One region of the Arthrobacter sp. C152 genome, then DNA from elsewhere that is predicted to be linked to it. Evidence: predicted binding sites of a transcription regulator. Region 1 holds the regulator's gene; each other region holds the start of a gene.
What was found. The regulator LexA, encoded in region 1, represses DNA repair genes until DNA is damaged. The targets are predictions, from matches to a motif close to TCGAACANNTGTTCGA.
Positions count from the first base shown of each region.

Region 1 (10,077 bases):
GGGGCGGTGCCATCCGGGGCTGGATGACGTCGAAATTCCATTCCTGCACGCCGTAGGAGTGTACGAAGTAGAACCGCTCGTTTTCGACGCCGGCAAAGAGCTTGGAGCCTTCGGGGACCGTGACGGTGTTCCAGCCCATGTGCGGCACAACGTCCGCCGGCAGCGCTTCCACTTTTCCGGGCCATTCGCCGATGCCCTCGGCTTCGGTGCCGTGTTCCACGCCTGCTTCGAACAGGACCTGCAGGCCCACGCAGATTCCCAGCACGGGGCGGCCACCGGCTACCCGCCTGCCGATGAGCCGGATCCCGTCCACGGCCTTGAGTTCGCGCATGACGGTCTCGAAGGCGCCCACTCCGGGCACCACGAGGCCGTCGGCATTGAGTACGTCCTCCGGCTTGGCGCTGAGGATCACCTCGGCGCCGGCGCGCTCGAGGGCGCGCACTGCGGACCTGACGTTCCCCGAACCGTAGTCCAGCACCGTCACGGTGGGCTTGCCTTCGGGAGAGGGGAGCTTCTGCGAGGCCGTGGGGTCGACGATGGCGCCGTCCTTAAGGACCTGGCCGCTCACAGCGCACCCTTGGTGGAGGGGATGCCTTCGACGCGGGGGTCGGGTTCGACGGCGGCGCGCAGGGCCCGGGCGAAGGCCTTGAACTGCGCCTCGACGATGTGGTGGGGGTCGCGGCCGGCGAGCACGTTCATGTGCAGGCAGATGCCCGCGTGCAGGGTGATCGCTTCGAAGACGTGCCGGGTCAGGGAACCGGTGAAGTGGCCGCCGATCAGGTGGTACTCCTGGCCAGCGGGTTCGCCGCCGTGCACCAGGTACGGGCGGCCCGAGACGTCGACGACGGCGTGCGCCAGCGCTTCGTCCAGTGGCACGGTGGCCTCGCCGAACCTCCGGATGCCGGCCTTGTTGCCCAGCGCGGTGCGGAGGACTTCACCGAAGGTGATGGCGGTGTCCTCGACGGTGTGGTGCACGTCGATGTGCGTGTCCCCGGTGGCCTTCACGGTCATGTCGATCAGGGAGTGCTTGCACAGCGCCGTGAGCATGTGGTCGTAGAACGGGACCGAGGTGTCGATGTCCGAAACACCGGTTCCGTCGAGGTTGATTTCCACGAGCACGGACGACTCGCTGGTGGCGCGCTCCATGCGGGCTGTCCTGGCCTCGGCGGCGTTCGATCCGGTGGAACTCATGGTGAAGGGTCCTTTTGGGGAGTGGGTGTGGTTCAAGGCGTCCAGCGCCGCCGCTTCAGGCGCCGCTGCATCAAGTCTAGGCGGGAAGCGCGGCCTGGCCCGCAAGGATCCGCTCAAGCGAGGTAAGGAAGGTTGTGGTTTCCGCCTCGGTGCCCGCGGTCACCCGCAGGTGGCCGGGGATCCCGACGTCGCGGATCAGCACGCCGGCATCCAGCAGTTCCTGCCAGACCTGGTGGGGGTTCTCCAGGCCGCCGAAGAAGACGAAGTTGGAGTCTGAGGACGCGGGCGTCAGGCCCATCCGGGTCAGGCCTTCGACGATGCGGTCCCGCTGCTTCTTGATGTCCTCGACCTCGGCCATCAGGGCCTCCCGGTGTTGAAGGGCGGCGAGGGCGGTGGCCTGCGTAATGGCGGAAAGGTGGTACGGCAACCGCACCAGGCGAAGGGCATCGGTGACTTCCGGGGCAGCGGCCATGTAACCGAGCCGGGCACCCGCCAGTGCAAAGGCCTTGCTCATGGTGCGGGAGACGATCAGCCGCTCCCTGCCGGGAAGCAGGGTCAGTGCACTGGGCGTACCCTCGTGGGCGAACTCGTGGTAGGCCTCGTCCACAATGACAATGGTTTGGCTGTCTGTTCCAGCCTCGTAGACGGCCTCGACGACGTCCAGGCCCAGCCCTGTCCCGGTGGGGTTGTTCGGGGAGCACAGGAACACGAGGTTCGGCTGGAGTTCCTTCACCTGGCGGGCCGCTGATTCGGCGCTGAGGTCGTAGTTGCCTGCGCGTTCACCGGTGATGTAGCGGGTGTCGGTTCCGCTGGCGAGGAGGGGGTACATCGAGTACGTGGGCGGGAAACCCAGGGCCGTGCGTCCGGGGCCGCCGAAGGCCTGGAGGATCTGCTGCAGAACCTCGTTGGAGCCGTTCGCTGCCCACACGTTGGACTTGTCCAGTCCGTGTCCAAGATATTCGGCCAGCGCCTCCCGCAGTTCCGTGAACTCCCGGTCCGGGTAGCGGTTCAGGCCTGCGGCAGCTTCCGCCACGGCGGCGGTGATGGCTGCACGCACATCGGCCGGCACGCCATGGGTGTTCTCGTTGACATTGAGGAGGATGGGGACGTCCAGCTGCGGCGCCCCATAGGGTGTGAGCCCGCGAAGGTTGCTGCGGAGGGGAAGCCGGTTCAGACGTTCTAGCTGGTCGTTCACCTGAACAGTTTAGTGGCCCCGGCAGCGACCGGAAAATGTGACGGTTCCCGCTGGCCGGCAACAGCCGTCCCTGCCGCCCGGCGGGCGGCCGGCGCCGGGCGGGTCAGCGGGTGGGTACGTACAGCTGCTGCCCCGGCAGCACGGCACCGGCAGGAAGGTTGTTGAGCTGGACGATGTCCGCCACAACATCACGGGCGTCGCGCTCCGGCGCCACCTCACCTGCAATGGACCAGAGCGACTGCCCGGGCTGCACTGTCAGGGTGACGGCGGGCGTCAACCGGAGGTCCGCGGCGGAATCCGAGGCCTTGGCCGGGGAATTGAAGAGCCCGGACAGGGACATCGCCAGGGACAGGAGCAGCACCGCGAGGAGCATGGCCGGAATCCCGATCAGGACGATCCGGCCGCGTCGGGTCAGCCGGAGCGGCGCGGCCGGCACGCCGCAGCCGGAGCGCCGCGCCCGGGGCTGGGACAGCAGCGGGGGCATGGGCAGCGGCCGCGGACGGGAAACCTGGGGAAGAGATAAAGCTGACATGAACTTAGCCCTCCTGGACCAATACTGTGCTGCAACCAAACCGGCCGGGTGCCGGCGGAAATGCCTTCCGCACCCGCCGCGTCCACCCTGTCGACGAACGCCCCGGAAGCGTTTTTCCGGTGGCATCTTCGAACGGAAGGACGCGGACTAGAACACATGTTCGAACTTTGCTGGTTCAGTTTTAGCACTTATCAACGAACAATGTCGAGACTCGCTAGAACAAATGTTTGAAAATGCGATGTGGCTGGCCTAGCTTTGACATCAAGAACAACCACTCTGAAAGTTGACCAGCAGGGTCTGACATTGATGGTGGGGGATCCTCCGGGCCGCGCCGTTGCACAGTGCGCTGCCCGAGGTCCGGTGGCAACCGAAAGGCATTGGCGTTTATGGCAGCAGCAGCCGCCGGAGGCAGGACGGCCCCGCAGCACAAGAGGACCGCCAAGGGCCTGACACCCCGGCAGAAGAAGATCCTCGAAACCATCCAGCGGTCGGTCAACGAGAACGGTTACCCGCCCTCCATGCGCGAAATCGGTGACACCGTCGGCCTCGCCAGCCTGTCCAGCGTGACCCATCAGCTCTCGCAGCTGGAAAAGCTCGGCTACCTGCGCCGGGACCCGAAGCGGCCCCGGGCCATGGAAGTACTGATGCCGCTCACCCTGGACCGGGGCGCCGGCAAGGCAGACGCCTCAGCCGCTCCGCAGGCTCCCGGTGCGGGGGCAACCATCACCGAACTGCCCACTGCGCTTGATACGGCCATGGTTCCCCTCGTGGGGCGCATTGCCGCGGGCGGGCCCATCCTTGCAGACCAGGTGGTTGAAGATGTCATGCCGCTTCCCCGCCAGCTGGTTGGCCAGGGTGAGCTGTTCATGCTCAGGGTGGCCGGGGATTCGATGGTGGATGCTGCCATCTGCGACGGCGACTGGGTGGTGGTCCGGCGCCAGGCTGACGCAGCCAACGGAGACATCGTGGCTGCCCTGCTGGATGACGAAGCCACGGTCAAGACCTTCCGCCAGCGTGACGGCCACACCTGGCTGCTCCCGCAGAACACGCAGTACGAGCCCATCCTGGGAGACCACGCCACCATCATGGGCAAAGTGGTCTCGGTCCTGCGCTCCCTCTGACCCCCAGCTACTTCGAGGCTTCGGCCCCCAGCCTGCTCAGCGCTGCCAGGGCCTTGTCCCTGTCCGTGGTAGACCAGAACGGCGGCAGGGCAGCCCGCAGGAAACCCGCATACCGCTCGGTGGCCAGGCGTGAATCCAAAACTGCCACCACGCCCTTGTCCCCCGTTGACCTGATGAGCCGGCCGGCCCCCTGGGCCAGCCGGATTGCGGCGTGCGTGGCAGAAACGGACATGAAGCCATTGCCGCCCGCCTGCGCCACGGCCCGTGAACGCGCCGTCATGAGCGGGTCGTCCGGCCGCGGGAAGGGAATGCGGTCGATCACCACCAGGCGGCACGAGCCGCCGGGAACGTCCACGCCCTGCCACAGCGACATGGTTCCGAACAGGCAGGTGTCCGGTTCGTCGGCGAATTGCTTGACGAGCGCCGTCATGGTGGATTCACCCTGGCACAGAATTTTCACACCCACCGTCGCGCGGAGGGCATCCGCGGCTTCCTCGGCCGCGCGGCGCGACGAAAAGAGGCACAGCGCGCCCCCGCCGGAGGCCTTGATGAGCGCCTCCAGTTCGGCCAGCGCTTCGGGCGAAACACCGCGGCCCGGCTTGGGGAGGTGGCCAGCGACGTACAGGATGCCCTGCCGCGGGTAGTCAAACGGCGAACCGACATCCACCCCGGTCCAGCTGGGGGCGCCATCGCCGACCAGGCCAAGGCCGCCCGCCGCCGGTTCGAACGCGGAACCGATGGCCAATGTGGCGGACGTCAGCACCACCGTGTGCCCGGCGAACAGCCCTTCCCGCAGCCTCCCGGCGACGGAGAGCGGAGCGATGTTGATCAGCACCGGCGCGTTGTCGTCGGGCTGCGAGTACCCCTGGCCCGGGTCGAACGTGCCGGCGCGGGAGAACCAGACCACCTCGCGGTTTTCACGGGCGGCGATCAGGCGCTCACACAGTTCCAGGATCAGCATGAGCCGTGACCGGGCGAGCTGCCGTCCGCCGTCGGCCGTGCTGTTGCTGTCCCCCTTCGAATCGGACAGCGCCGCACGGCACGCTTCCCGCAACTGGTCCACGCAGTCCAGCTGTTCATCGTTCAGGCCGTTGGGCAGCAAGCCGCCCGGGGCACCGGCCAGGGCAAGCTCCAGGTTGGCGGCGGCGGCGTTCAGCGCGTCAACGGTGATGGCGGTGTGCTTCCTGGCGCCGGCGGCCGCCGCATGGACCATCGCCACGGACAGCTGGCCGGTGACGGCGCCCGTGACACGGTCCTGGAGTTCGTGCGCTTCATCCACCACCACGACGTCGTACTCGGGCAGGACTGCCAGCCCTTCGAAGGCGCTGACGGCGAGCATGGCGTGGTTGGTGACCACGACGTCGGCCTCGGCCGCGTCCTGGCGCGCCCGTTCGCTGAAGCATTCGGCGGCCATCGGGCATTTCTGTGCCCCCAGGCATTCCATCGAGGTGACCGAGACCTGCCGCCAGGCGCGGTCGGTGACCCCGGGCAGCAGTTCGTCGCGGTCGCCGGTAGCCGTCTTTTCCGCCCACTCGCGCAGGCGCACCACTTCCTTGCCGAGCTGGGATGCCGGGCCCCCCACCGCGGCAGCAAAGTGCGGGACGCTGGTGTCTTCGCCGAGGGAGAAGAGCTGGCCTTCGGCAGGCTCATCCGACGGGAAGCCGCCGTCGAGCTTGTGCCGGCAGACGTAGTTGGACCGGCCCTTGACCAGCGCCACCTTGACGGGCCGTTCGAGGGCAGGGCCGATGTTCTTCAGGAGCCGGGGCAGGTCCCTTCCCACAATCTGTGTCTGCAGCGCCAGGGTAGCCGTTGATACGAGCGCCGGCTTGTTGCTTTCCAGGGCGTGGGCGATGAGCGGCACCAGGTACGCCAGGGACTTTCCGGTGCCCGTTCCGGCCTGGACCAGCAAATGGTTCCCGGTTTCGATCGCCCGTGCCACCTGCCGGGCCATTTCGTGCTGTCCTTCGCGGCTTTGGCCGCCCATGCCCGCGACGGCCCGGTCGAGCAGCTCGATCACGAACTGCCCGCCGGGCGTTTCCGTGGCGTTGCGTGCCACGGGGTCAGTCATTGCTGGCGAATGGTTCCAGTTCGGACGCGAGGCCTTCCCGGACCATCACGACGGCCTTCGTGCCCGTCTCCCCATGGTCAAGGCTGATGATTTCCGCATCGGAGTCGTGGAGCTTGCTGATGAGGTCCCCGCGGTCGTAAGGGATAAGCAGCTCGAGCTTGACGCTGGGCCGTGGAATGGAGTCGCTGATGGCTTTCAGCAGCTCGGCAATCCCCTCGCCCGTGCGGGCCGAGACCACCACGTGCCGCGGCTCGCGCTGCTTGAGCCGCTCCACGACGAAGGGGTCGGCGGCGTCGGCCTTGTTCAGCACGATGATCTCGGGCACCTTGCGGGCGTCCACTTCGCTGAAGACCTTGCGGACCGCTGCGATCTGCCCTTCCGGGTCCGGGTGGGACACATCGACCACGTGCAGGATCAGGTCCGCATCCGCCACCTCTTCAAGGGTGGACCGGAACGCCTCCACGAGCTGGGTGGGCAGGGAACGGACGAACCCGACGGTGTCGGCCAGCGTGTACCCCAGGCCGTCGGCCGTTTCGGCTTTGCGGACGGTGGGGTCGAGCGTGGCGAACAGGGCGTTCTCCACGAGGACACCGGCGTCGGTGAGCCGGTTGAGCAGCGAGGACTTGCCGGCGTTCGTGTACCCGGCGATGGCCACCGACGGGACTTCATTACGACGGCGGTTGGCGCGCTTGGTCTCGCGGGCGGGCTTCATCGCGGCGATCTCCCGCCGCAGCTTGGCCATGCGCGTGCGGATCCGCCGGCGGTCCAGTTCGATCTTGGTTTCACCGGGGCCGCGCGAACCCATGCCTGCGGCCGCACCGCCCACCTGGCCACCGGCCTGGCGGGACATCGACTCGCCCCAGCCGCGGAGCCGTGGAAGCAGGTATTCGAGCTGGGCCAGTTCAACCTGGGCCTTGCCCTCGCGGCTCTTGGCGTGCTGGGCAAAGATGTCCAGGATCAGGGCCGTCCGGTCGATGACCTTGACCTTGACGATGTCCTCAAGTCCGCGCCGCTGGGACGGCGCCAGTTCGGCGTCGACCACCACGGTGTCCGCGCCCGTGGCCATGACGATGTCCTTGAGCTCCTGGGCCTTTCCGGATCCCAGAAAGGTGCCGGGGTCCGGCTTGTCCCGCCGCTGCACCAGGCCGTCGAGAACCTCGGAACCGGCGGTCTCGGCGAGGGCGGCCAACTCGCGCAGCGAGTTTTCGGCATCCGCCAGCGTTCCCTCGGACCAGAGGCCTGCCAGCACTACCCGCTCCAGGCGGAGCTGGCGGTATTCGACCTCGGTGACGTCCTCAAGTTCGGTGGACAGGCCGGCCGTACGCCGCAGGGCGCGGCGTTCCTCGAGGTCCTGCTGGTCGCCGTCGAACGCGCTGTGTTCCTCATCAATGCGGGAAATGGCCTGCGCTGTACCGAGGACCCGTTTTCCGTTGCCGCTGCCTTCACCGCCGGGCGTGCCGACGTTCCTGGCCGGTACGTCCTTGGCGAGGATCCGGTCGATAACAGCCTGGATTTCCGCAGGACTCATGTCCTGGGCGGCTGGATCGGAACCGGTGTTGGGCTGGCTGGTCATGGTCTCCTTTGAAGATTCGGCAGTTCCAGAATAGTGCCGATTGGTCGAGTGTGCTGAAGAATTCGCGGTGGGCTGACGAGCTGCGGTCATGCATGTCCTCCTGGTGTACTCGCGCCGCGGGCAACGATGCCGGGCGGGAAACGGGTGCCGCATCATGCGGGCGGCAGGGAAGGCCGGAGAACTGGCGGAAGTGCGGCGATGGGCTGACTTCGAGTTTGTCCGGCGTCCGGAACAAACGGCGGGCGTCTGGTCCGGGTGCACAAGCGGAAGGCGTGGTTCACCTGCATCGCTGCGGGACGGTCTGTCGCTGGAGGACAGGCTGCGGGGCGGGCAGGGCCCGCCGCGGCTACTCGAAGATCAAGAACATGCCTTCAACCCTAGCAGAGGGGATTGCGCGCGGTTTCCCATTACGCTCCAAGGGGAACTACTCTGGCCAGTTATGGAGTCCGCACACTATTTCAGCGCGTCCCCCGCCGGCCCCTTCTCCCGCAAGCCCCTCACGGTGGAACTGGCAGGCCAGGCGCGGAAGCTGCAGACGTCCACCGGCATCTTCAGCCCGGACGGCATCGACAAGGGAACCGCCGTGCTCCTGGCCGAGGTGCCGCCGCCGCACCAGGCAGGCAACCTGCTGGATATTGGCTGCGGCTGGGGTCCGGTGGCCCTCACCATGGCGCTGCTCGCCCCGCAGTCCAAGGTGTACGCCGTGGACGTCAACGAACGCTGCATCGCATTGACCAACGAGAACGCAGTGTCCCTGGGCCTGTCCAATGTCGTCGCGGGGACGCCCGAGTCAGTGGACCCCGAGGTGCGCTTCGACACGATCTGGTCCAACCCGCCCATCCGGATTGGCAAGGATCAGCTGCATGCCCTGCTGAAGCTGTGGCTTCCGCGGCTGGCCGACGGCGGGACGGCGTGGCTGGTGGTCCAGAAGAACCTGGGTTCGGATTCGCTCCAGCGCTGGCTGGCGGCCGAATTGGACGAGTCCTTCACGGTGTCCCGCGAGGCGACGTCCAAGTCGTTCCGGATCCTGGCTGTCAGGAAAGCGTCCCGCTCGCCACAATGACGGCGGGGCCGCTGAGCTCTACGTGCTCGTGGCCTCCCGGGCCGGCGAAGAACTTCACGCCCACCACGCCGCCGGGAACGTGGACGCGCCACGTGTCAGGGGCTTCGGCCCCGGCCCAGTGCCGGATGGCGACCGCGGCAGCACACGCCCCCGTTCCGCAGGACTGGGTCTCCCCCACGCCTCGTTCGTGCACGCGCATGGTGATGGTACCGATGCCATCGTGCACCAGCGGTTCGGCGGGCACCACAAACTCGACGTTGGTCCCGTTGGCAGGGACGGGATCGACCTTCGGCGCGGTGAACAGCCGGGTGCCGGCCAACTCGGATAGCTCGGCCAGGGCCACCACAGTGTGCGGGTTGCCCATGCTCACGGAGAGCGCCGGACGGGGAACCTCCAGCCCGTCGGCGGTGACCAGCGAGTCCATGGCCTTGGCGCTGGCTTCGCCGGGGAAGATGAACTCCCACGGCCCCATGTCCACCGCGTAGCCGTCCCCGGTGCGGACCACGGTCTTGACCCCGCCGCGCGTGCCGATGGTGAGCGATCCGCCGTCGGGCAGGTCGATCAGGCCCTCGCTGCGCAGGAAGTGGACGAACACCCGCACGCCGTTGCCGCACATTTCGGACAGCGAACCGTCGGCGTTGCGGTAGTCCATGAACCATTCCGCGTCCGGGGTGCCGGCGAGCAGTTCGCGGCCCTCCGGAAGGAAGCGCGAAGGCACTGCCCTGATCAGGCCGTCGGCGCCGATGCCGCGGTGCCTGTCACAGAGCGCGGCCGCCTGGCCGGCGTCGATGACCCGCGTGCCCTCGGGATCGGCGACCAGGACGAAGTCGTTGCCGGTGCCGTGCCCCTTGGAAAAGCGGAGCCCGCCCAATGTACGGAAGGCGGACTCGGGAGTTTCAGCGGGGGTGGCATCCATGGTGTCAAGCGTAGCGGCGGATGCTGCCGGTGTTGAAACCCGCCTACCTGCACAGCTCGGCGGCCTTTGCGGTGAGGTCCGGGTCCTGCCAGTCCAGCCAGCTGATGCGGGGATCGGCGCGGAACCAGGTGAGCTGCCGCCGGGCGAACTGCCGTGTGGCGACGATGGTTTCCTCTGCCGCCTCAGCGACGGTTGACAGGCCATCGACCACCCGCAGGAACTGGGAATACCCCAGGGCCCGGGAGGCCGTTTTGCCGCGCCGAAGGCCCTGTGCGTCAAGGCGCTCGACCTCAGCCAGGAGCCCGGCTTCCACCATCCGGTGCACCCGGACGGCGAGGCGCTCCCGGAGGACCTCGCGGTCCACGGTGAGTCCCAGCTGGATGGCGGGACGGTAGTACTCCCGGCGGGGCATGAACGA
Region 1 is NZ_JBTZSU010000017.1:36,645-46,721, reverse strand. It holds gene hisH (imidazole glycerol phosphate synthase subunit HisH) at 1-568, opposite strand, end outside; gene hisB (imidazoleglycerol-phosphate dehydratase HisB) at 565-1,191, opposite strand; gene ACYSM9_RS13095 (histidinol-phosphate transaminase) at 1,268-2,386, opposite strand; gene ACYSM9_RS13090 (LysM peptidoglycan-binding domain-containing protein) at 2,490-2,870, opposite strand; gene lexA (transcriptional repressor LexA) at 3,305-4,039, shown strand; gene ACYSM9_RS13080 (ATP-dependent DNA helicase) at 4,047-6,107, opposite strand; gene hflX (GTPase HflX) at 6,100-7,680, opposite strand; gene ACYSM9_RS13070 (class I SAM-dependent methyltransferase) at 8,120-8,743, shown strand; gene dapF (diaminopimelate epimerase) at 8,715-9,659, opposite strand; gene miaA (tRNA (adenosine(37)-N6)-dimethylallyltransferase MiaA) at 9,703-10,077, opposite strand, start outside.

Region 2 (10,077 bases), on a different contig from region 1:
AGCGGCTGACGCCCGACGGGCCGGCGATTGGTGAACTGCTGGCGCGGCTGGCCCGGGCAGGGGTGGAAGTGCGCGGCCTGGTGTGGCGATCCCACGGGGAGCGCCTCTCCGCCCCCATGAGCAACCGGTCCAACGAGCACCTCAGCAAGCAGATCAACGACGCCGGCGGCGAAGTGCTGCTGGACCAGCGCGTGCGCCTGTTCGGCTGCCACCACCAGAAACTGTTCGTCATCCGGCGCCGTGAGGACCCCTCCCGGGATGTGGCGTTCGTTGGCGGGATCGACCTGTGCCACAGCCGCCGCGACGACGCCGGCCATATGGGGGATCCGCAGGCGGTCGAGATGGACCCGCGGTACGGGAAGCAGCCACCGTGGCACGATGCCGCCCTCGAACTCCGGGGCCCGGTGGTGGCGGACGTGCTGGAGTTGTTCGCGGAGCGGTGGAATGACCCCCATCCCCTGGACCGGCGCACACCGTACCGGATGCTGCTGCAGCGCCTGGCGGATATGCCCCGGCACCCCAAACCTCTGCCGGAGACGGCGCCGCCACCACCGCCGGCCGGGCCCCACGCGGTGCAGCTGCTGCGCACCTACGGCGTGAAGCATCCGCCGTTTCCCTTCGCACCCGGCGGTGAGCGGAGCATCGCCCGGGCCTACACCAAGGCTTTCGCCCAGGCCCGCTCGCTGATCTACATCGAGGACCAATACCTGTGGTCGGCAGAGGTCGCCTCAGGCATCGCCTCGGCCCTGGAGCAGAACCCGGAGTTGACCGTGATCGCGGTGGTGCCCCGTTACCCGGATTCCGACGGCCGGCTTGGAGGGCCGCCCAAGCGGGCGGGGCAGCTGCGGGCCATCGAGAGGATGCGCCGCGTTGCCCCGGACCGGTTCGGCGTGTTCAACCTGGAGAACAAGGCGGGGACGCCCATCTACGTCCATGCCAAAATCTGCATCATCGACGACACGTGGTTCACCTGCGGGTCGGACAACTTCAACCGGCGTTCCTGGACCACGGACAGCGAGCTGACTTGCGCGGTCATTGATACCACCGCCGGCCAGGAGGGTGCACCTTCCGCAGGCGCCGGCCCAGGGGCTCACCGTCCCTTGGCCCGCGAGCTACGGCTCCAGCTCTGGGCCGAACACCTGGGCCTGGACCAGGACGACCCTCAACTCCTCGACGCCGGAAGTGGACTCGCCCTCTGGAATTCCACGGCCGGCGCCCTGGACCGGTGGCACGAAGCGGGCGACGGTTCGCCCCGGCCCACGGGCCAGGTGCGGCACCATCGGCCGGAGCCCGTCACGCGCCTTCAACGTCTCTGGGCAAATCCCCTCAACCGGCTCCTGATCGACCCGGACGGCCGCCCCCGCAAGCTGCGCGGCACCACGCAGTTCTAGCCTCTCGACAAAACGGAAGCGGACGACGGCGGCTGGGCGCCCGCCGTCGTCCGCTTCCGTTTGTGCCTAGGAGCTGAAGGGGACCTTTTCCCAGCTCAGGACGTCGGCACCTTTGGCATTGTTGCCGGCGACTGTGAAGCGGACATAGTCCACGGCGTTGTTGGCGCCGTCCACGGTGATGCGCTGCAGGTTGTCAGCGGCGGGGGCGCCATAGATGCCCAGCCACGGAGAGCCTGCCGCGAGGGGCTGGTTCTCGGCGAAGACGTGGCTGTCGCCGTTGACGAGGTAGACCGGCGCGTCGAAGCTGTTGGTCTCCTGGACGATGGCCTGCACGATGTGGCGGAAGCCGGAGACGGTGTCCGGGTTGGCGGTTGCTGCCTCGAGCAGCGAGGGGTCGAACATGTCGGCCTGCTGCATGAGCACCACGGCCCGGTTGTTGCTGCGCCTGGCTTCGGCGAACGTCTGGCGGATCTGGGCGATCACGGCGTCGGTCCGGTGCTCCACCTCGGCCAGCTGTTCGGGAGTCGCCTCGGTCTTGCCCAGGCCGGTCCACGGCAGGAGCGAGTTGTTGCTGCCCTGGACGTTCAGCACGGAGAAGGCCACACGGTTCTTGTCGAAGCGGACGTCCTCGGGAAGGCCCAGGCTTTCCTGGCTCTTGACGGGCATGGTGGCGCCGAGGGTCTTGCCCGGCTCATTGAAGAAGACGTCCCTGATCTTGTCCAGGCGTTCCAGCGGGTTGTAGGCGCCATTGTTGGTGCGGTGGCAGTCAACCCACTCGTTGTCGCCCGGTGTGTAGACCAGCGGGTGGGTGAAGGTATCGAACTGGGTGCGGATGTAGGAGAAGTACTCGTCGGAGCAGACCGAGGAGCCGTTCTTGATATCGCCCACGTGTGCTACAAACGCCAGGTCCTTGTCCGCGTTGAGGTCACGGATGCGGGACGGGAACTTGGCGATCTCGGCCGCGCCGTAGGGGATGTCTCCGATGGCGGCGAAGGTGAAGGCCTGGCTGCTGTCGTTGGTGTTGTCCACCGCCTGGGGATTGTTGGCCTGGGCATCGTCGGCGACGGCGGGCTGGGATGCGAGGAGGCCGAGCGCCAGGGTGAGGGCCGCGGTCGTAATCTTCAGTGTTTTTGAAGGCATGGGGATGGTCCTGTTTCTCGGATGTCCGGGCGGGCGGTCAGGCGCCGCGGGCGGTGAGGAACTGCTGGAGGCCGGCGAGGTCGTCGGTGTTGATGTGGTCCACGCCGGCGTCGGCGAGTTCGGTCCAGACGGCGTCGCGGGCTTCGCCGGGCTGGTCCGGGGTGGCCCAGAAGCGGACGCGGTAGCCGTTGGCGTGCGCGGTGGCGACGAAGGCGCGCAGCTTGGCGCGCTCGGCTTCGGGCATGGGGCCGACGCCCTGCCAGGTGAAGAGCTTGGTCCAGTTGTCGCTGACCAGCGGCATCAGGGCGGCGGGCAGGCCGGAGGCGAGGTCGGCGGCGCGGCCGTCGTAGAAGCTGAAGCGCTGGGTCTGTGCCTGCATGGTGGCCAGCGGACGGTTGCCGCTGATGACGGCGGTGACCGGCCCGGTTTTGACGTTGCCTTCGGTGTAGCGGCTCATGATGCCGCGGTGCCCGGCCAGCTCCTGCTCGACGGCGGCGTAGGTGGACTCGCCCTCGCTCTTGATGTCGATGAGGAGCTGCAGGCTGCCGTCCCAGTGCGGGTAGACGCTGTGGCCGGGCTGGCTGCGAACCAGGTCCTCGAGGGGGTCGAGGTACAGGCTTTCGAGCGTGACGCCCTGCTTGGCGTCGGCGAGGTCGTGGGCCACGCGCAGCTCGCCGTCCACCAGCCATACATCCGCTTCGACGCTGGTGAACCCGTGCTCCAGTGCGTCGAACAGGGGGCGGTCGTGTTCGTAGTCGTTGTGCGCGTGGGTGCCGGCGAGGGGCTGGCCGACGACGACGGGCGCGGGCTTGGGTGCCTCAGCCTGGGCTGAGGCCGGCACTGCAGCCGTCCCGGCCAGGGAGGCAAGAAGGGTGGCAACTGCGAGGGTGCTTTTCACGAACACGGAGTACTCCTGGTACCTCGGGGGATTATCCGCCCGGTGGGGGTGTGCCGGGCGCAAAGGGTGCGTGAAAAGACTGGTCGGCGTGCCGAAACGGTGTGCGGCCTGGTGGTTGCTGGGTGGTAAACGAGAGGGAACAACCTCCACTGCCGCTTCAGCGTGAGGCAGCAGGCAGCAGGCAGCAGGCAGCAGCACTTTATGACGCAAAGAGGTAGTCAACGATCACTGCTTCGAGCGGGCTTGTTTCTTTTGGCAGGCACCCGGGGGGCCAAATAGTCGGTTCCCCGTCCGCTTGTTCGGCGTTGTAGTGGCGGCCGGTGGGCGAGGTCCAGCCGGGCGGCTGGTTTTCGGTGGCCGGCCCGGGAGTCCAGCCAGTTCGATGTTTGAGCCGATGGTGTTTGGGACACAACTGCCCCAGGTTGCTGATGCCAGTGGATCCGCCGTGTTCCCAAGCGGTGAGATGGTCCGCTTCATTGTCCTGGCTGGGGTTGCTGCAGCCGGGGAAGGTGCACTTTCCATCGCGCATCCGCAACCACCGCTTCAATGATTCCGGGAGCCGATAGCTGGTGCGGCCGATTTCCAGCGGCGCCCCGTCCCGCGGGTCCACCAGCACCCGGTAGAACGAGCCGGCACCTTCCGCAAGAAGTTTGCGCGCCATCGATGCTGGGATCGGCCCGTAACCATCAAGCTCTGCGGGCTCCTCCGTGACGCCCATGGCGGAAAATACCGGCACCGCGACCAGCACATCCGCTTTGAGGGACGGCCCGGGCCCGGAGGAGTGGCCGGCCTCACCAAGCAGCAACTTGGCCGCTACGTCCGCCTTGATCTGGGTGAGGGTCCGCGGCTCGTCCGGCCCCTGCAGCCCACGGGCCAGGGCGGACGTCCTGTTCCAGATGGCACAGGCCTTGTCCGCGGCCATATGCAGCGAGATCCAGGCCATCCCGTTGCGGTCCGGGGAGTACTCCATCCGCCGGTCTTCTACCGACTTCGCGTGCCTGATCTCCAGGGACTCCGGATGGTGGCGTTCCCTCCAGGCACGCACCTTCCGCCGGAAACGTGCCGGCACCAGCTCCCCCGCGGCGGCACCCCTGGCCGCGTTCGGAGTCTCGGGGTCCAGGAAGTGCGCCTCCAGCGCAGCGGCGGCTGCAGTGTCCAGCCCGGTGGTTTCATCCACGATGATCCGGGCGTGCTGCCATGAAATCTTGCCGGCCTGCAACGCATCCAGCGCGGCTGGCAAGGAAGTGGTCAAAGCGTGGGCTTCGCCAAGCAGTGCGGAGGCGGCACGTTCCCCGACGGTGAGCGCGCAGGCAACCTCCGCCACCTGGCTCATTTCCCGCGCGGAGGACTCGTACGCAGTTTGCGCTGGCGCCTCCAGCGCGTCTGCCGCCTCCGCGTAGGTCGCCAGCAGCCGGACTTTTGCCGCTGCGGTGGTGGCTTCGATCCGAGCCACAACATCGAGGCCGTTCAGGCACGAGTCCGCGAGTTCCCGAAGCGGATCATGGACGTCCCCGCGAGCACCAACCAACGCTTCTGAAGAACGGTCCGCAACTCCACTCAGTTCGTCCACCAGCGCGTCGAGGGACGCGACGGCAGCGGCCAATCCCGCCCTGCCTCCCGCTCCGACTACCGCTGTTGTCTCCATAGCCAAACTCTGTCATGGGGGTCTGACATTCGAAGTTCCACCGCCACAATGGGCCCGACCGGTCCGCGTCGGCCCAAAACTGCCCGCGTGGGCCAAGGTTTTACATTCCGGAAACCCGAAACCCTGTTCGCAAACGAAATTGCAGAGTACATTAGATGCAATTGCAGTTGCAGAGTGATCTGCGTTACAGGACAGGTAGCCCGTGAACACCAACGCCGTCGACGAGAACGCCGCGGAAGAAACCAGCGAAGCCGGCATCAGCTCCCACGCGTGGCTTGGCGATGCGCTGCCGGACGTTCCCCTGACCAAGGCGCAGAGCCGCGTGGTTGAGGTCATCCGCCGCAACCCGCAGCTGTCCTCCTACGCGGACATCGCCGAGATCGCCCAGCGCGCCGACGTGAACAGTTCTTCGGTGGTGCGGACGGCCCAGCACCTGGGCTACCGCGGGTGGCCGGACCTGCAACGCGAACTGCGGTCCCGCTACCTCGTGATGATCTCCACCGAAGACACCCTCACCGAGCACGGCGAAACCCGCAGCCCGCTCTTCGAAGCCATCAACCACGACATCGAAAACCTCCGCCTGACGCTGGACTCCAACACCCCCGGGGAAGCCGAGGCGGCAATCAAGGCGATGGCGGCAGCAAAGTCCATTACCGTCGTCGGGATTGGTTCCTTCGCCGGGCCTGCCGGCGTCATGGCCCACCTGGGTTCCACCATGGGCTACCCCATCACGCTGGAAAACCGTGCGGGCGTCCACCTCGCGTCAAGCACCAACAGCCTGGGCCCCGGGGACGTCCTGGTGGTCATCAACATGTGGCGTTCGGTGAAGCACATCATCATCGCCGCCGAAGCCGCCAAACAGGCCGGCGCCACCGTCATCGCCATCAGCGACCTGCGCAGCGGCCGCCTGGCCTCCGCCGCCGACCACCTCCTGGTGGTGGCCTCCGAAGGCATCTCCTTCTTTCAGTCGGTCACCGCCGCGAACTCCCTGGTCTACGGACTGCTGGCCGGCATGGAGGCGGCCCATCCGGAGCGCAGCCGGGCCACCATCCGCCGGACCCAGCAGCTCTGGAAAGACCTCGACATCTACCTCGACTAACTGCCCGCAACACCCAGAACACCCAACAGGATTTCAGGAGTATCCCTACATGAACGAGCCACACAACCGCCGCGTCGCCGTGATCGGCCTGGGCGCCATGGGCGGAGCGATGGCCGCCACGCTGCACAAGGCAGGATGGGAGGTCACCGGCTTCGACCCGTCGGACGCCGCCCGTGCGGCTGCCGAAACAGCCGGCATCGCCACCACGGACACCCTGGCAGACGTCGCCGGAACCCCCTACGCAGTCCTGTCCCTGCCCGCCGCCAGCATGGTGGAAACCACCGTGCCGCAGCTGCTGGCAGTCCCGGGAACCGTGGCCATCATCGACACCACCACCTCCGAGCCCGCCACCAGCAAGCGCATGGCCGAACTCGCGGAAAACCACGGCGCAGCCTTCATCGACGCACCCGTATCCGGCGGCCGCGACGGCGCCGCCACCGGTTCGCTCAGTGCTTTCGTCGGCGCCACGGAAACCGCCCTGGAAGCGGCCACACCAGTCCTGCTCGCCCTGACCGGCGGCAACTTCAGCCACATCGGCGGACCGGGCAGCGGCAATGTGGTCAAGCTCCTCAACAACGTCCTGGCCGCAGCCAACCTGGCCTCCGTGGGCGAGGCCCTGGGCGTGGCAAAGGCCTACGGGATCGACCCCGCCACCGCCGCAGCCGGCATCAGCGGCGCATCCGGCGGCAGTAAGGTCTCCGCCGCCATGTACCCGAACTGGGTGCTCACCGGCAGCCACGATTCCGGCTTCTCCATGGGCCTGATGGCCCGGGACGCGTCCCTCGCCGTCGAAGTGGCCGAACAGATCGGCGAGAAGCCGGCGCTCCTCGCCACCGTCGCCAACCAATGGCAGGACGCCCTGGCGGTGCTCGGCCCGAAAGCCGACTTCACCGAGATCGCCCGCACTGTGGCCCCCGCCATCACCCCCGCCGGCGCGCCGAACACCGGCGCCCCCGAATCCACAACCGCCGCCTGAAGCACCCCAGCGATACAGCCCCCAAAGGAATCAGCATCTTGACGATCACCACAGCACCAACGTCCTCCTCTGCCGCCACGGCCAAAGCAGTCCTGGACGCCGCCTTCCCGTCCGGTCTGGGCGCCTTCGTTGACGGCCGCGTCGTTACCGGCAGCGGGGACAGCATCACCCTCACCGCCGCAGCCACCGGCGAGCCTTTCGCCACCTACGCGGACCCCGGCGCCGAGGGTGCCAACGCCATCCTCGAAAGCGCGACGGCGGGCGCCAGGGTTTGGGGCGCGATGAACGGTTTCGAGCGGGCCGCCGTCCTCCGCAACGTCAGCCGCGCCGTGGAACAGCACGCCGAAGAACTGGCCATCCTGGAATCCGCCACCACCGGCAAGCCCATCCGGGATGCCCGTGCGGAGGCAGCCAAGGTTGCCGAAATGTTCAGCTACTACGCCGGCTGGGCAGACAAGCTCACCGGGCAGACCATTCCCGTCCCGGGCAACTGGCACACCTACACCGAGCGGGTGCCGTGGGGCGTCGTCGTCGCCATCACCCCGTGGAACGCGCCGATGTTCACGGCCGGCTGGAACTCCGCCGCCCCTCTCGCCGCGGGCAACGCGGTGATCATCAAGCCCAGCGAGTTCACCCCGGCGTCGTCCGTCCGGCTCGCCCAGATCGCGCACGAGGCGGGCCTGCCCGCGGGTGTGTTCAATGTGGCAGCCGGCCTGGGCCAGACCGTGGGCGCGGCACTCACCACCGATCCGCGCGTCGGGAAGGTCAGCTTCATCGGTTCCGTGCCCACCGGACGCCGCGTGGCCGTGGCCGCAGCGCAGGCGGGCATCCCGGCGCTGCTGGAGCTCGGCGGCAAGAGCGCCAACATCGTCTTCGCCGACGCCGACTTGGAGCGCGCCGCCGAGGGCGCCATCTCCGCCATCTTCTCCGGCGCCGGGCAGTCCTGCGTTGCAGGGTCGCGGCTGTTGGTGGAGCGCAGCGTGCACGCGCAGTTCGTGGAGATAGTGGCCGCCAAGGCCGCCCTCCTGCGCGTGGGCGATCCGCTCAGCGCGGATACCGAGGTGGGCCCCATCATCACCCCCCAGCAGTTCGCCACGGTCACCGGCCTGATCGAGGCGGGAATGAACGACGGCGGCCGCCGCCTCACGGGGGCCACGTTGCCGGAGTCGGTGAGCGGCCCGGCCCTGAAAGGCGGCCACTGGGTGATGCCCACGCTCCTGGACGGCGTCACCCCGCAGAACCGGCTGGAGACCACGGAGGTCTTCGGGCCTGTGGTCGGGGCCGATGCGTTTGACACAGAGGCCGAAGCCATCGCCCGGGCGAACAATACGAACTTCGGCCTCGCCGGGGCGGTCTGGACCTCGGACGTGTCCCGTGCCCACCACGTGGCCCGCGAGGTCAAGGCCGGGACGTTCTGGATCAACGCGTACAAGACCATCCACGTGGCGGTTCCGTTCGGCGGCTTCGGCGATTCGGGCCATGGCCGCTCCTCCGGCCCGGGCGTCCTGGACGAGTACACCCAAACCAAGGCCGTCTGGGTGCCCACACGCGCCGCCGGCTCCCCCTTCCCCTCGCTGTCCTACTAGGAGACCCATGGATACGACAGACACAACCACGGCCGCAGGTGCTTTGCGCACTGCCTTGGCGGACGGCGTCGAACGCTGGAAGCCCAAGGTGGAGGCGCTGGCCAAGGACATCCACGGCTTCAAGGAAATCTCCTTCGAGGAGGTCCGGTCCGCGGAGGCCATCGCGGCGCTGCTGGAGGAGGGCGGCTTCGAGGTGGAGCGCGGCACGAGCGGCCTGCCCACCGCCTTCACCGCGACTGCGGGCAGCGGCGACCTCACGGTGGCGCTGTGCGTGGAGTACGACGCGCTGCCGGGGATCGGGCACGCCTGCGGGCACAACCTGATTGCCGGCGCGTCCGTGGCCGCGGCCCTGGCGCTGCGGCCGTTGGTGGACGAACTCGGGATCACGCTCAAGGCCATCGGCACCCCTGCGGAGGAGCACGGCGGCGGCAAGGCGCTGATGCTGGAGCGGGGAGCGTTCGACGGCGTGGGGCTGGCTTTGATGGTCCACCCGGTGCAGGACGGGCTCACCTACAACCCGGCCGGCACGAGCGCCCAGGCCGTGGGCCGGTACAAGGCCACGTTCACCGGCAAGGCGGCGCACGCTGCCGCGGCACCGCACCAGGGCGTGAACGCCGCCGACGCCGCGGTGCTCAGCCAGGTGGCGATCGGCCTGCTGCGCCAGCAGATCCCGTCCGACCACCGGATTGCCTGCTTCGTGGCCGAGGCCGGGCACGTCACCAACATCATCCCGGAGAAAGCCGTGGTGGAGTTCGAATGCCGCGCCTTCACCCTGCCCGAGTTCCACGCGTTGCTGGAGCGGGTGCGGCGCTGCTTTGAAGGTGCGGCTCTGGCCACCGGCACCACCCTTGAGTTCGAGGACACCGAGCCGCTGTACGAGCCGCTGGTCCAGGACGACGACCTGGCCGGGCACTGGACGGATGCGATGGATGCGTTCGGGAAGGACACGTCCCGGTCCTCCGGCCTGAGCGGCGGGTCCACGGACATGGGCAACATCTCCCAGGTCATCCCGTCCCTGCATCCGTGGCTGAGCATTCCGGGCGCGGACGTTCCCATCCACTCGCATGCGTTCGCCGCCCTGGCGGACACTCCCCAGGCGTACGGGGTGATGTTCGACGCCGCCACCGCGCTGGCCTGGACCGTCGCCGGCGCTGCCTCAACCCCCACCCAACGTCAACGCTTCACCCAAGCGGCGTACCGCCGTCGTACTTCCACCCAGGAAGCTGTCACCCAGGAAGGCGCATCATGAGCACTGTTAAAACAGCCCGGACCGAAACGGCCGGCACCAGGCTGACCATCCCCATCGCCGCGCTGGCGTTTGTGATTGCCCTTGCCGTGCAGT
Region 2 is NZ_JBTZSU010000015.1:375-10,451, forward strand. It holds gene ACYSM9_RS12045 (phospholipase D family protein) at 1-1,391, shown strand, start outside; gene ACYSM9_RS12050 (hypothetical protein) at 1,458-2,531, opposite strand; gene ACYSM9_RS12055 (phosphatidylinositol-specific phospholipase C/glycerophosphodiester phosphodiesterase family protein) at 2,569-3,435, opposite strand; gene ACYSM9_RS12060 (HNH endonuclease signature motif containing protein) at 3,629-5,074, opposite strand; gene ACYSM9_RS12065 (MurR/RpiR family transcriptional regulator) at 5,277-6,173, shown strand; gene ACYSM9_RS12070 (NAD(P)-dependent oxidoreductase) at 6,223-7,149, shown strand; gene ACYSM9_RS12075 (aldehyde dehydrogenase family protein) at 7,188-8,735, shown strand; gene ACYSM9_RS12080 (amidohydrolase) at 8,743-9,984, shown strand; gene ACYSM9_RS12085 (DUF3100 domain-containing protein) at 9,981-10,077, shown strand, end outside.
Region 2: the regulator LexA is predicted to act here: its motif matches at 5,190-5,205, upstream of ACYSM9_RS12060 (HNH endonuclease signature motif containing protein).

Region 3 (10,077 bases), on a different contig from region 1:
CCACGGTCACCGTCAGCCTTCCCCTTGGCACCGACCGCATCCAGGCCAACTAGGCGGGCGGGAGGACAGCCGATGTTTGCCGACGACGACCCCCGGCTTTCGCAGCTGCTGGAAGGCATTGTCCGGCTTGCCTCCGGAGACTTGACCTCCCGGATCGAGGTCTCCCCCGCCCGGGATGAACTTGATGCCATCATCATGGGCACCAACCTGCTGGCCGAAGACCTGCAGGTCATCTACCAGGAACTGGAGCAGCGCGTCCAGGTCCGCACCCAGCTCCTGCATGAGGCGCATTTGGAAATGCAGAAGATGGCCATGCAGGACCCGCTCACCGGCCTGGCCAACCGTTCGGCGCTGATCGAGGCGCTGCGGACCGCCCTGGCTCACCACGCAGGGCCGGACGAGGCGGCGCCGGACGAAGGTCCGGCCATCCTGCTGATGGACCTTGACGCCTTCAAGTCCATCAACGACAGCATGGGGCACACCGCCGGGGACCAGGTCCTCGTGGCGGTGGGCGAAAGGCTCCGCGGCGCGGTGCGCACGTCCGACGTCGTGGCCCGGCTCGGCGGTGACGAATTCGCGATCGTCATGCCGACGACGTCGCCGGACCAGGCAGCGATCGTGGCATCGCGCATCCTCGCCGCCCTCAGCGACCCCATCGAGCTGCCGGGCCGGAGCGTGCGCTGCGGCGCCAGCATCGGACTCAGCATTGCCGACGACGGCCAAAGCCCCGAGGACATGCTGATGCAGGCCGACGTCGCCATGTACGCCTCCAAGGCCGAGGGCCAGAACCGGCTGCACCGCTTCGAGCCGGGGCTGCTGCTGATGCGGCGCCTGCGGAGCCAGCTGGTGGAGGACCTGCGCGCAGCCATCAAGGACGACACCCTGACGCTGTACTACCAGCCCGTCGTCGAGCTCGGCACCGGACGGATCGAAGGCGTGGAGGCGCTGATCCGCTGGAACCATCCCACCCGCGGATTCATCATGCCGGACGAGTTCATCCCGCTGGCCGAAGAAGCGGGCCTGATCTCGCAGCTCGGCCACTGGGTCCTGCAGACGGCGGTGAAGCAGTTGCGGGCCTGGATCGACGCCTCCCTGGTGGACCGCCGCTTCTCGGTCCGCATCAACATCTCCGCCACGGACCTGCAGAGCCTGCAGTTCATCGAGGACGTCCGGAACGTGCTGCAGGAAACCGGCGTGCAGCCCCACCAGGTGGTCCTGGAGCTGACCGAAGTGGCCATCGTCAAGGGCAACGAACTGGACCGATACTCGCTGGGCGGCCTCCGGGGGCTGGGGGTCGGCATTGAGATCGACGATTTCGGCACCGGCTATTCGTCCATCAGCTACCTGCGGCGGCTTCCGGTGGACAGGGTCAAGGTTGACCGCTCGCTGATCGCGGGGCTGGAAACCGACCCCAGCCAGCCGGCCCTGGTGGCAGCCGTCCTGCAGCTGGTGCGGGCGTGCGGGCTGGAGGCGGTGTGGGAAGGCGTCGAGACGGCGGAGCAGGCGGAAATCCTCCGCGGACTGGGGTGCCTCAGCGCCCAGGGCTACTACTTTGGCCGCCCGGTTCCCGCCGACCAGGTGCCCGGCCTGCTGGCCGGCCAGCCGGAAAGCGCTAACCAGTAGCGCCTAAACTACTGCGCTTTTAGTGCCGCCGATATACGATCAACGTGCGGTGTCTGGTTTTCGTCGCGCGGAAACCGGATGGTGCAGCAACAGCGGACTTTTATAGGGCGTTTGGAAAATTTGAACATTAATTGGGCCATAGGGTCATTACTTCGTCAACTGGGGGCGTAGCTAATGTCGGTTCGAGTACAGGCATGGGGAATTATTGCCGCCGTTTTGGCGGATACCGATCCCGCGGGTGCGGCCGTCCGGCAGCGCCTGAGCAACAGCCTCGATGAGAATCCAGGCGTGCCCGAAAGGGCATTGCTCGAATACCTCTTGGAATCCCGCGGGAGCAGCGCCAAGGGCGGGGACGCCGTGGAGAACACCCGGGAGACGCGCCTGGCACCGCCCGCCCTGCCGCCGCAGTTCGCCGAACAGCTCGATGCCATCCGCAGCCAGTCCCGCATCAGCGCCCTGCTCGAAAACCGGATGCTGATGACCGCCTTCCAGCCCATCTACGGCCTGGAAGGAAAAGGGGTGGTGGGAGCCGAAGCGCTCTCCCGCTTTGTCAGTGACGACGGCGCTGCCGCCGAGCTGTGGTTTGCCGAGGCAAATGCGGTGGGCCTGGGCGCCAACCTGGAATTCTCCGCCCTGGGCTCCGCCGCTGCCGCTGCGCGGGACCTGCCCGGGAACCTGTATGTGTCCCTGAACATTTCGCCGACGTCCTGCCTGGATCCGCGGCTGCCGGAGTTGTTCGACCATATCGAGCTCCCCATTAACAGGGTTGTCCTCGAATTGACGGAGGACATTCCCGAAGAGGAGTATCTGCAGTTTATCTCCGCGATCAATCCGCTCCGGGAAAGAGGGCTGCGGATCGCCATGGATGACACCCACAGCGGGGCCGGCGCGCTCAGCCGGATGCTCCACCTGCGCCCCGACTTCCTCAAGGTGGGCCGCAACGTCATCAGCGACGTCGACAACGACGGCCTGCAGCACGCCCTCGCGGCCTGCCTGGTGGACTTCACGGACCAGGTGGGAATCACGGTGGTGGCCGAAGGAATTGAAACGGTGGGCGAGCTCAAGGTCCTCACCGAGCTGGGGGTCAGCGCAGGGCAGGGATACCTGCTGGGGCGGCCTTCGGTGCGGCCGGAGGACTGGGCCAACTGGAACAGCAGGCTGGACCTGGATGGGCTCAAGCGGCACCTCCCCGGTCCCGATGAGTCGAGGACCGTCCGGAACGGCAAGGATTTTTCCTGATCTGCACGGGCGGAGCAACGGGCCCGGTTCCCGGCCCCGCCCGCACTTGACCCGTTATTCGGAGTGGCCCTGGTCCCGGCTCATCTGGCCTTCCGCGGGCGGCGTCTCCCCCGGCGGGACTCCCCCGCCCGGTTCCAAACCCGTGATGTTGCCTTCAGCAGGATCGGGGTTTGGCGATCCTCCGGCTTCCCTGCGGCGCTGCTGGTCGAGGCCGGCCTCGGCGCCCCCAGCGTCGTCCTTTCCCGGGCGGTCAGGGTTGGCGGGGTCTTTTTCCGGATGGTAAGTGCTCACGGCGCTGCTGTCCTTCCTCTCCGGCTGCGGTTCGGTTCCCCAGCTCTGGACTAATCGTAAGCATGCTGATAATTCTGGGTGAGTAGGGCCGCGCACCGCTGGGGTGCCGGCGGTGATCCCGGAAGGAGCAGTCACATGGGAATCGGCGACAGCATCGGCAAGGCAGCGGAGAACGCCATGGAGGACTTGGCCGGGACATCCAGGCCCACCGAGAAACTGGACGTGCCCGACCCCACGGACCCCAACGACGACGTCGAGGTCCACTCGTCCCTGAGCGAGGGCTCCAACGCCATGGAAGCGGAGAAGCAGAAGGCGCCGGGCCTCAAGGCTGGCCCGGCCCCGGGTCCGGTGTCCAGCATCCCGCTGGGCGGGGACACTGACGAGGCAGACGCCGGCGAAGGGAACGACGACGGCGGCCTGGCCGGGGACGCCACGGGACCGGCGAAGGGGGACCGGAGCTAGCCCTCCGGCCCGGCGGGCCACTCGCCCCGCTCCATGAGCACGCCGCGCAGCAGGTCCGCCCTGTCCGTGACAATGCCGTCGACGCCCAGGTGGAGGAGGCGGTGCATCTCGTCCGCCTCGTTGATGGTCCAGACGTGCACCACCAGGCCCAGGGCGTGGGCCCGCCGGATGAAGCCCGGCGTCACAACGGGGATGCGGCCGTAGCGGACGGGCACCTGCAGGGCATGGACGTCGTGCAGGATCCGGCGCATGAGCGGCCGGAAGAGCGGCGCGGGAAGCAGCGGGCCGAGGAAGGTGAACAAGGCGTTGGAGGCTACGCCCCCCGAAGACGCCACCGGCTGGCTCAGCAGCTTCAGCACCGCCCGCCGTCGCCGGTCCGAAAAGCTGGCAACCAGCACCCGGTGGTGCACCTGGTGCCGTTCGATGGCCGCGGCGGTGCTTTGGACCGAGCCCCAGTCCTTGACGTCGAGGTTCAGCCTGGCGTCGGGGAGCTCAGTGACCAGCTCATCGAACGTGGGGATGGGTTCGCGGCCGTTGATCCTGGCCCGTGCCACGTCCGCCGCCGCGAGTTCCGCCACGCGGCCGCGGCCGTCCGTGACACGGTCCAGCGTCTCGTCGTGGAAGAGCAGCAGAACGCCGTCTGCGGTGGTGTGCACGTCTGTTTCGAGGTAGCGGAAGCCGAGGTCGGCGCCGGCGCGGAACGCCGCCATGGAGTTCTCCAGCCCCTCAGCCGAAAACCCGCGGTGGGCCATGGCGATGGGAAGCCGCCGGCCGCCGTCGTCCGCATGGTCAAAGAAGGGCAGGGTCACACTGTGAGCGTACCCCGGGCCCGGGACGCCAGTCCCGGCACGTCAATCGCGGCAGTCGGTCTCGCCGCACGGAACGATGTCCACGCCGTCGCCGCAGTGCAGCAGGGTCCGGCCGCGGCCGCCGTCCAGGTGCACCCAGACGGCAGTGTGGTCCGCGGTGATGGTGTCCACGATGCCGCCGGCCTCAAAGCCGGGCGAGAGCACCACACGGACCCGGTCGCCCTGGCGCAGCTGCTTCCAGTGCGGAGCCGGAATTGCTGTGCGCAGCGGCGCATCCGCTGCATGCTGCCTGGTATTCCTTGCCATCGGTAACCCCCTTGAGCCGCAGGAAGGTGCCTGCTCCGGTTCACGCTACGGGGGAAAGGTAAACGCCAGGTGAGCGCCAGCTGGAAGTATGGTGGCGGGGTTCAGGAAGACTGGACCCCAAGGGAAGCGAGCCGTGCCTCCAGGACCTGCGCCACGCCGTCGTCATCAAAGTGCGGTGCCTGCAGGTTTGCCGCGCGGATGGCCTCAGGGTGGCCGCTGGCCATCGCGTAGCCGTGCCCGGCCCAGCGGAGCATCTCGATGTCGTTGGGCATGTCGCCGAACGCCACAACGTCGGCGGCGTCGATGCCCAGGGCCGCGGCGTACTCGGCCAGCGTGACGGCCTTGTTGACCCCCGGCGGGCACAGTTCGAGCATGGCGACGCCGGGCGAGGAGTGGGTGGCGGCGGCCAGGTGCCCGACGGCGGGACCCACCTCGGCGAGGAATTCGTCAGGCGTGCCGTCCCGGACAATGGCGAGGAATTTCACCACGGAATCGTCGTTGGCCAGGGTTTCCGCCAGCGGCGCCGGAGTGAATTGGGCCAGCAGCTCGCTGGATTCGTTCTCGATGAAGCCAGGTTCGAGGTGGAACCGGGTGAGCGTTTCGGCGGCGAACAGCGCGGCGGGGCGGAGCTTTTTGATGATGCGGCGCGTTTCCAGGACGGCGTCGAGGGAGAGAGTGCGGGCGGAGACCAGGCGGTCCGCTTCCAGGTCCCAGACCACGGCTCCGTTGGAGCAGATCACGCGGCCGGTGTGGCCCAGCTGTTCCTCCAGCGGGTGGAGCCACCGGGGCGGCCGGCCGGTGACGAAGACGAGTTCGACGCCGGCATCGCGGCAGGCGTGGAAGGCGCGGACGGTGCGGGGGCTGATTTTTCCATCGTGCCCGAGAATCGTTCCGTCAATATCGCTTGCAACCAGCCGCATCCTGCAAGTCTACGTGGGGTTCCGCCGCCGTGGCGCGGACAGCGCGGAAGCACCACGCCGTGGGGCCGGCCCGGGAAAGGCGGGGGTGGGGTGCCCGTTGTCGGGGCTCGGCGCTACACTGAACTTATCGAACAAATATTCGAATAAAGGTGTGTTGTGGGCGTTATTGTCGGTCCCCGCGTGATAGACGCGGGCGCCTCGCTGTTCTCGGTGCTGATCTCGCCAGTGGCGGTCGCGGCGGGCTTCCCCTCCCCCGCGCAGGACTATTTCGACGGCCGCATCGACCTCAACGCGCACCTGATCAAGGACATCACCAGCACGTACGTGGTCCGGGTGACCGGGAACTCGATGGAAGGTGCCGGCATCAGCGACGGCGACGAACTGATCGTCAACCGGGCGCTTGAGCCCAAGGACGGTTCGGTGGTGGTTGCGGTCCTGGACGGGGAGCTCACAGTCAAGCGGCTGCGGATCACGGCTGCTGGAGTCATCCTCCAGGCGGAGAACCCTCAGTATCCGGACATCCAGGTCGCAGCACTGTCGGAACTCACCATCTGGGGCGTGGCCACCAGGTGCCTGCACCATGTGTGAGGAGCATGATGGCTAAGCCTGCTCCCATGCGGCAGATGCCGCAGATCGCGCATGTTGACGTCAACTGCTTCTATGCCTCCGCGGAGCGGGCCTTCGATCCCTCCCTGGAGGGGAGGCCGCTGGTGGTGCTGTCCAACAACGACGGCTGCGCGGTGACCCGCTCGCCCGAGGCAAAAGCGCTCGGCATTGCCACCGGCGAGCCATGGTTCAGGCTCGCGCCCCGGGCCAGGGAGTGGGGGCTGGTGGCAAGATCCAGCAACTACGAACTGTACGGGGACATCAGCTCACGGGTGATGGAGCTGCTGGGCAGGTACTCGGCCTGGCTGGAGGTGTACAGCATCGACGAGGCCTTCCTGGGCGTCAAGGGCGGGCCGCCACAGCTGCTCGCCCTGGGCCGGCGGATCAAGGACGCCGTCCGCCGCAACGTGGGCGTGCCGGTCTGCGTCGGCATCGCCCCCACCAAGACCCTCGCCAAGCTGTGCAACAAGTGGGCCAAGAACAATCCCGCCTTCGGCGGCGTGTGCCTCTGGGACGCGGTCCCCGCCCCGGTCCGGGAAGGGCTGATGGCCCGGCTCCCCGTGGACGAGCTCTGGGGGATCGCTGGTCGGCTGTCCAGACGGCTCAACGCCATCGGCATCTTTACCGTCCAGGACCTGGTGCGCGCAGATCCTGTGGCCATCAGGGACAAGTTTTCGGTGGTCGTGATGCGCACGGTCCTGGAGTTGCGCGGCACACCCTGCATCCCCATGGAGGAGGAGCGCATCGGGCGGGACCAGCTCATCTTTTCCCGCTCCTTCGCCACGCCCGTAACCACCGCCGCCGGCCTCCGCGAGGTACTCAGCATTTACGGCCAGCAGGCAAGCGCCAGGCTCTCCAAGCATGGGCTGCAGGCGAAAGTCCTGACCGCCTACGCCGCCACGTCGCCGTTCAGGGACCATGAACAACATTTTCCGTCCGTGTGCGTGGCCCTTCCCATGCCCACGGCGGATCCGCTCCTGCTCACCAGGGCTGCACACGGGCTGCTTCCCAGCATCAGGGAGGGGCTCAAGTACGCCAAGGCGGGCCTGATGCTCACCGACCTGCGGCCCACCGGCAACCAGCCACCCCTGGAGCTGTTCGAAAACCGGCACGAGGAACGCGGCATCGGGCCCCTGCTTGAGGACGTGAGCCGCCGGTTTGGCCGGGGGTCCATCGGGCTGGGGCACGCGGGCATCAGGTCCGGCCTGGACTGGACCATGAAACGGGAGATGCGCTCGCCGCGGTACACCACGCACTGGGACGAACTGCCCCTGGTGAAGGCGGCCTGAACTCCTGACGCATCCCGCCGCTGCCGCGCCGGTCAGCGGCGGGAACCGGAGCGTGTTTAGACGCGGGTCCTCCCACGCAGGAAGTGGAAGATGAGGACGACCACCGCCACGACCAGGAGGATGTGGATCAGGCCGCCGCCGATGTTCGCGAGCAGTCCGAGGAGCCAGAGAACGGCGATGATGATAGCGATCCAAAGCAACATGAGCGTCTCCTTGCGTTAGTTTTCCATAGCCCCCATGCCGGATACGTACCCAGCGGTGCGCCAAACAATCAGGGCCGGCTTTCCGGAGGACGGCGCCGGCCGGCCCGGCACGAAGACGCCAAGCGACGATTCTTGACGCCCCGCGACGCCGCGTTGAGCGTTCGCGTCGCCCGGTGAACCACTGCGACAAGGACGATTGTGGGGGTGCCGGGTGCTCCGTAATCTCGTCTCAGCATCCGCCCAACAAAGGATTTCCCCATGGCAAACCCGCAGGACAAGAGTCCCCAAAACCAGCAAGGCTCCACCCGTATCGTCGCCGGCCAGGCGGCGCAGGCCAAGCGCCCCCTCGGGTTGAAGATCGGCATCGCGGCAGCCGTCGTCGCCCTGATTGGCGGGGGTGCCGCCGTCGCCTCCGCCGTCAACGGCGGCACGCCCGCCGCCGGCCGGGAGGCTGCCCCCGCCGGCAGCCCCGCCGCCGAGCTGAAGCTCGGCTACTTTGGCAACGTTACGCACGCCCCGGCCCTGGTGGGCGTCAGCATGGGCTTTATCGCCGGCGAGCTCGGCAGCACCAGGCTCAGCACCCAGGTGTTCAATGCGGGTCCTGCAGCCATCGAAGCCCTGAACGCGGGCGCCATCGACGCGACCTACATCGGTCCCAACCCGGCCATCAACTCCTTCGTGAAAAGCCAGGGCGAGTCCATCAACATCATCGCCGGGGCTGCCGCCGGCGGCGCCCAGCTGGTGGTCAAGCCGGAGATCAACTCCGCTGCGGACCTCACGGGCAAGACCCTCGCGTCGCCGCAATTGGGTGGCACGCAGGATGTCGCGCTCCGCGCCTGGTTGAGCTCACAGGGCTACAAAACCAATGTCGACGGCAGCGGTGACGTCGCCATCAACCCGACCGAGAACGCCCAGACCCTGAAGTTGTTCCAGGACGGAAAGCTCGACGGCGCGTGGCTGCCTGAGCCGTGGGCGTCACGGCTGGTGCTGACCGCGGGGGCGAAGGTGCTGGTGGATGAGAAGGACCTGTGGGACGGCTCCCTGTCCGGCAAACCGGGCGAGTTCCCCACCACCATCCTGATCGTGAACCGGAAGTTCGCGGCAGACCACCCGGACACCGTCAAAGCGCTGCTGAAGGGCCACGTGAAGTCGGTTGAATGGCTGGACAGCGCATCCGCCACGGAAAAGGCCACGGTCATCAACGCAGCGCTCAAGGAAGCGGCCGGCGCCGAGCTGAAGGCCGACGTGATAGACCGCTCCCTGAAGAACATCGTGTTCACCGTGGACCCGCTGGCCGGCACCTACCAAAAGCTGCTGGCCGACGGCGTAACCGCCGGCACCACCAGGCAGGCCGACATCAACGGCATCTTCGACCTCCGCGCCCTCAACAGCGTCGCGACGGAGAAGACTTCTGCCGCCGGACTCGGCAAGGAGTAGTCCCACCCCCATCGATTGCTCCGTAAATGTCCTTTTGAGCACCCAAAACGGCATCTACAGAGCAATCGATGGGGTTAGCCCTCCCGAAGCTATCCGCAGCACTGATAGTTGATATCGAAAAGGTCGCCTTCCCCGGATATATGAAGTGCCTCACTGTAGTTACAGGACCTGCACCAACAACCCGCAGCCAGTAACCCAGAAGGACTTCATCGTGGAAACTCCCCTCTCCCATCTTGCCCACCTCGAGATCACCAGCCCGGACGTGGAAGCCTCGGCACGGTTCTACGAGGAAAAGTTCGGCATGCGCATCGTCGACCGCGTGGACGGCAACGTCTACCTGCGTTGCTGGGGCGACTACTACCGCTACAGCCTGGTGGTCATTGAAGGCCCCGAAGCCTCCCTGGGCCGGATGGCCTGGCGCACCAACTCCCAGGCCGCCCTGGAAGCCGCCGCCCAGCGGGTGGAAGCGACCGGCGTGCAGGGCACCTGGACCGCCGGCGGCCACGGCTACGGCAAGGCCTACGAATTCACCGGGCCGTATGGCCACCACATGCGCTTGTTCTATGACGTGGACAAGTTCGTGGCAGAACCCGGCTTCGAATCCACCTACCCGGACCGGCCCGAGCGCCGCAGCAGCCACGCCGCGGCACCGCGCTTCCTGGACCACGTCACAGTGGCCTGCTCCGACGTCCGCGGCTTCGCCAAGTGGTACAACGACGCCCTGGGCTTCCGCGTCATGGCCTTCGTGGACCTGGACGAAGCCCCCATCACGGTCTTCTCCGTCCTGACAACCAACGAAAAGTCCCACGACCTGGGCGTGGTCCTGGACACCTCCAGCCGCCCCGGCCGCGTCAACCACATCGCCTTCTGGGTGGACACCACCGAGGACCTG
Region 3 is NZ_JBTZSU010000002.1:239,280-249,356, forward strand. It holds gene ACYSM9_RS02565 (sensor histidine kinase) at 1-53, shown strand, start outside; gene ACYSM9_RS02570 (putative bifunctional diguanylate cyclase/phosphodiesterase) at 73-1,623, shown strand; gene ACYSM9_RS02575 (EAL domain-containing protein) at 1,798-2,862, shown strand; gene ACYSM9_RS02580 (DUF6480 family protein) at 2,917-3,153, opposite strand; gene ACYSM9_RS02585 (hypothetical protein) at 3,289-3,615, shown strand; gene ACYSM9_RS02590 (glycerophosphodiester phosphodiesterase) at 3,612-4,424, opposite strand; gene ACYSM9_RS02595 (hypothetical protein) at 4,467-4,730, opposite strand; gene ACYSM9_RS02600 (HAD family hydrolase) at 4,832-5,650, opposite strand; gene ACYSM9_RS02605 (LexA family protein) at 5,807-6,238, shown strand; gene ACYSM9_RS02610 (Y-family DNA polymerase) at 6,247-7,545, shown strand; gene ACYSM9_RS02615 (lmo0937 family membrane protein) at 7,602-7,748, opposite strand; gene ACYSM9_RS02620 (ABC transporter substrate-binding protein) at 8,007-9,185, shown strand; gene ACYSM9_RS02625 (VOC family protein) at 9,397-10,077, shown strand, end outside.
Region 3: the regulator LexA is predicted to act here: its motif matches at 5,778-5,793, upstream of ACYSM9_RS02605 (LexA family protein).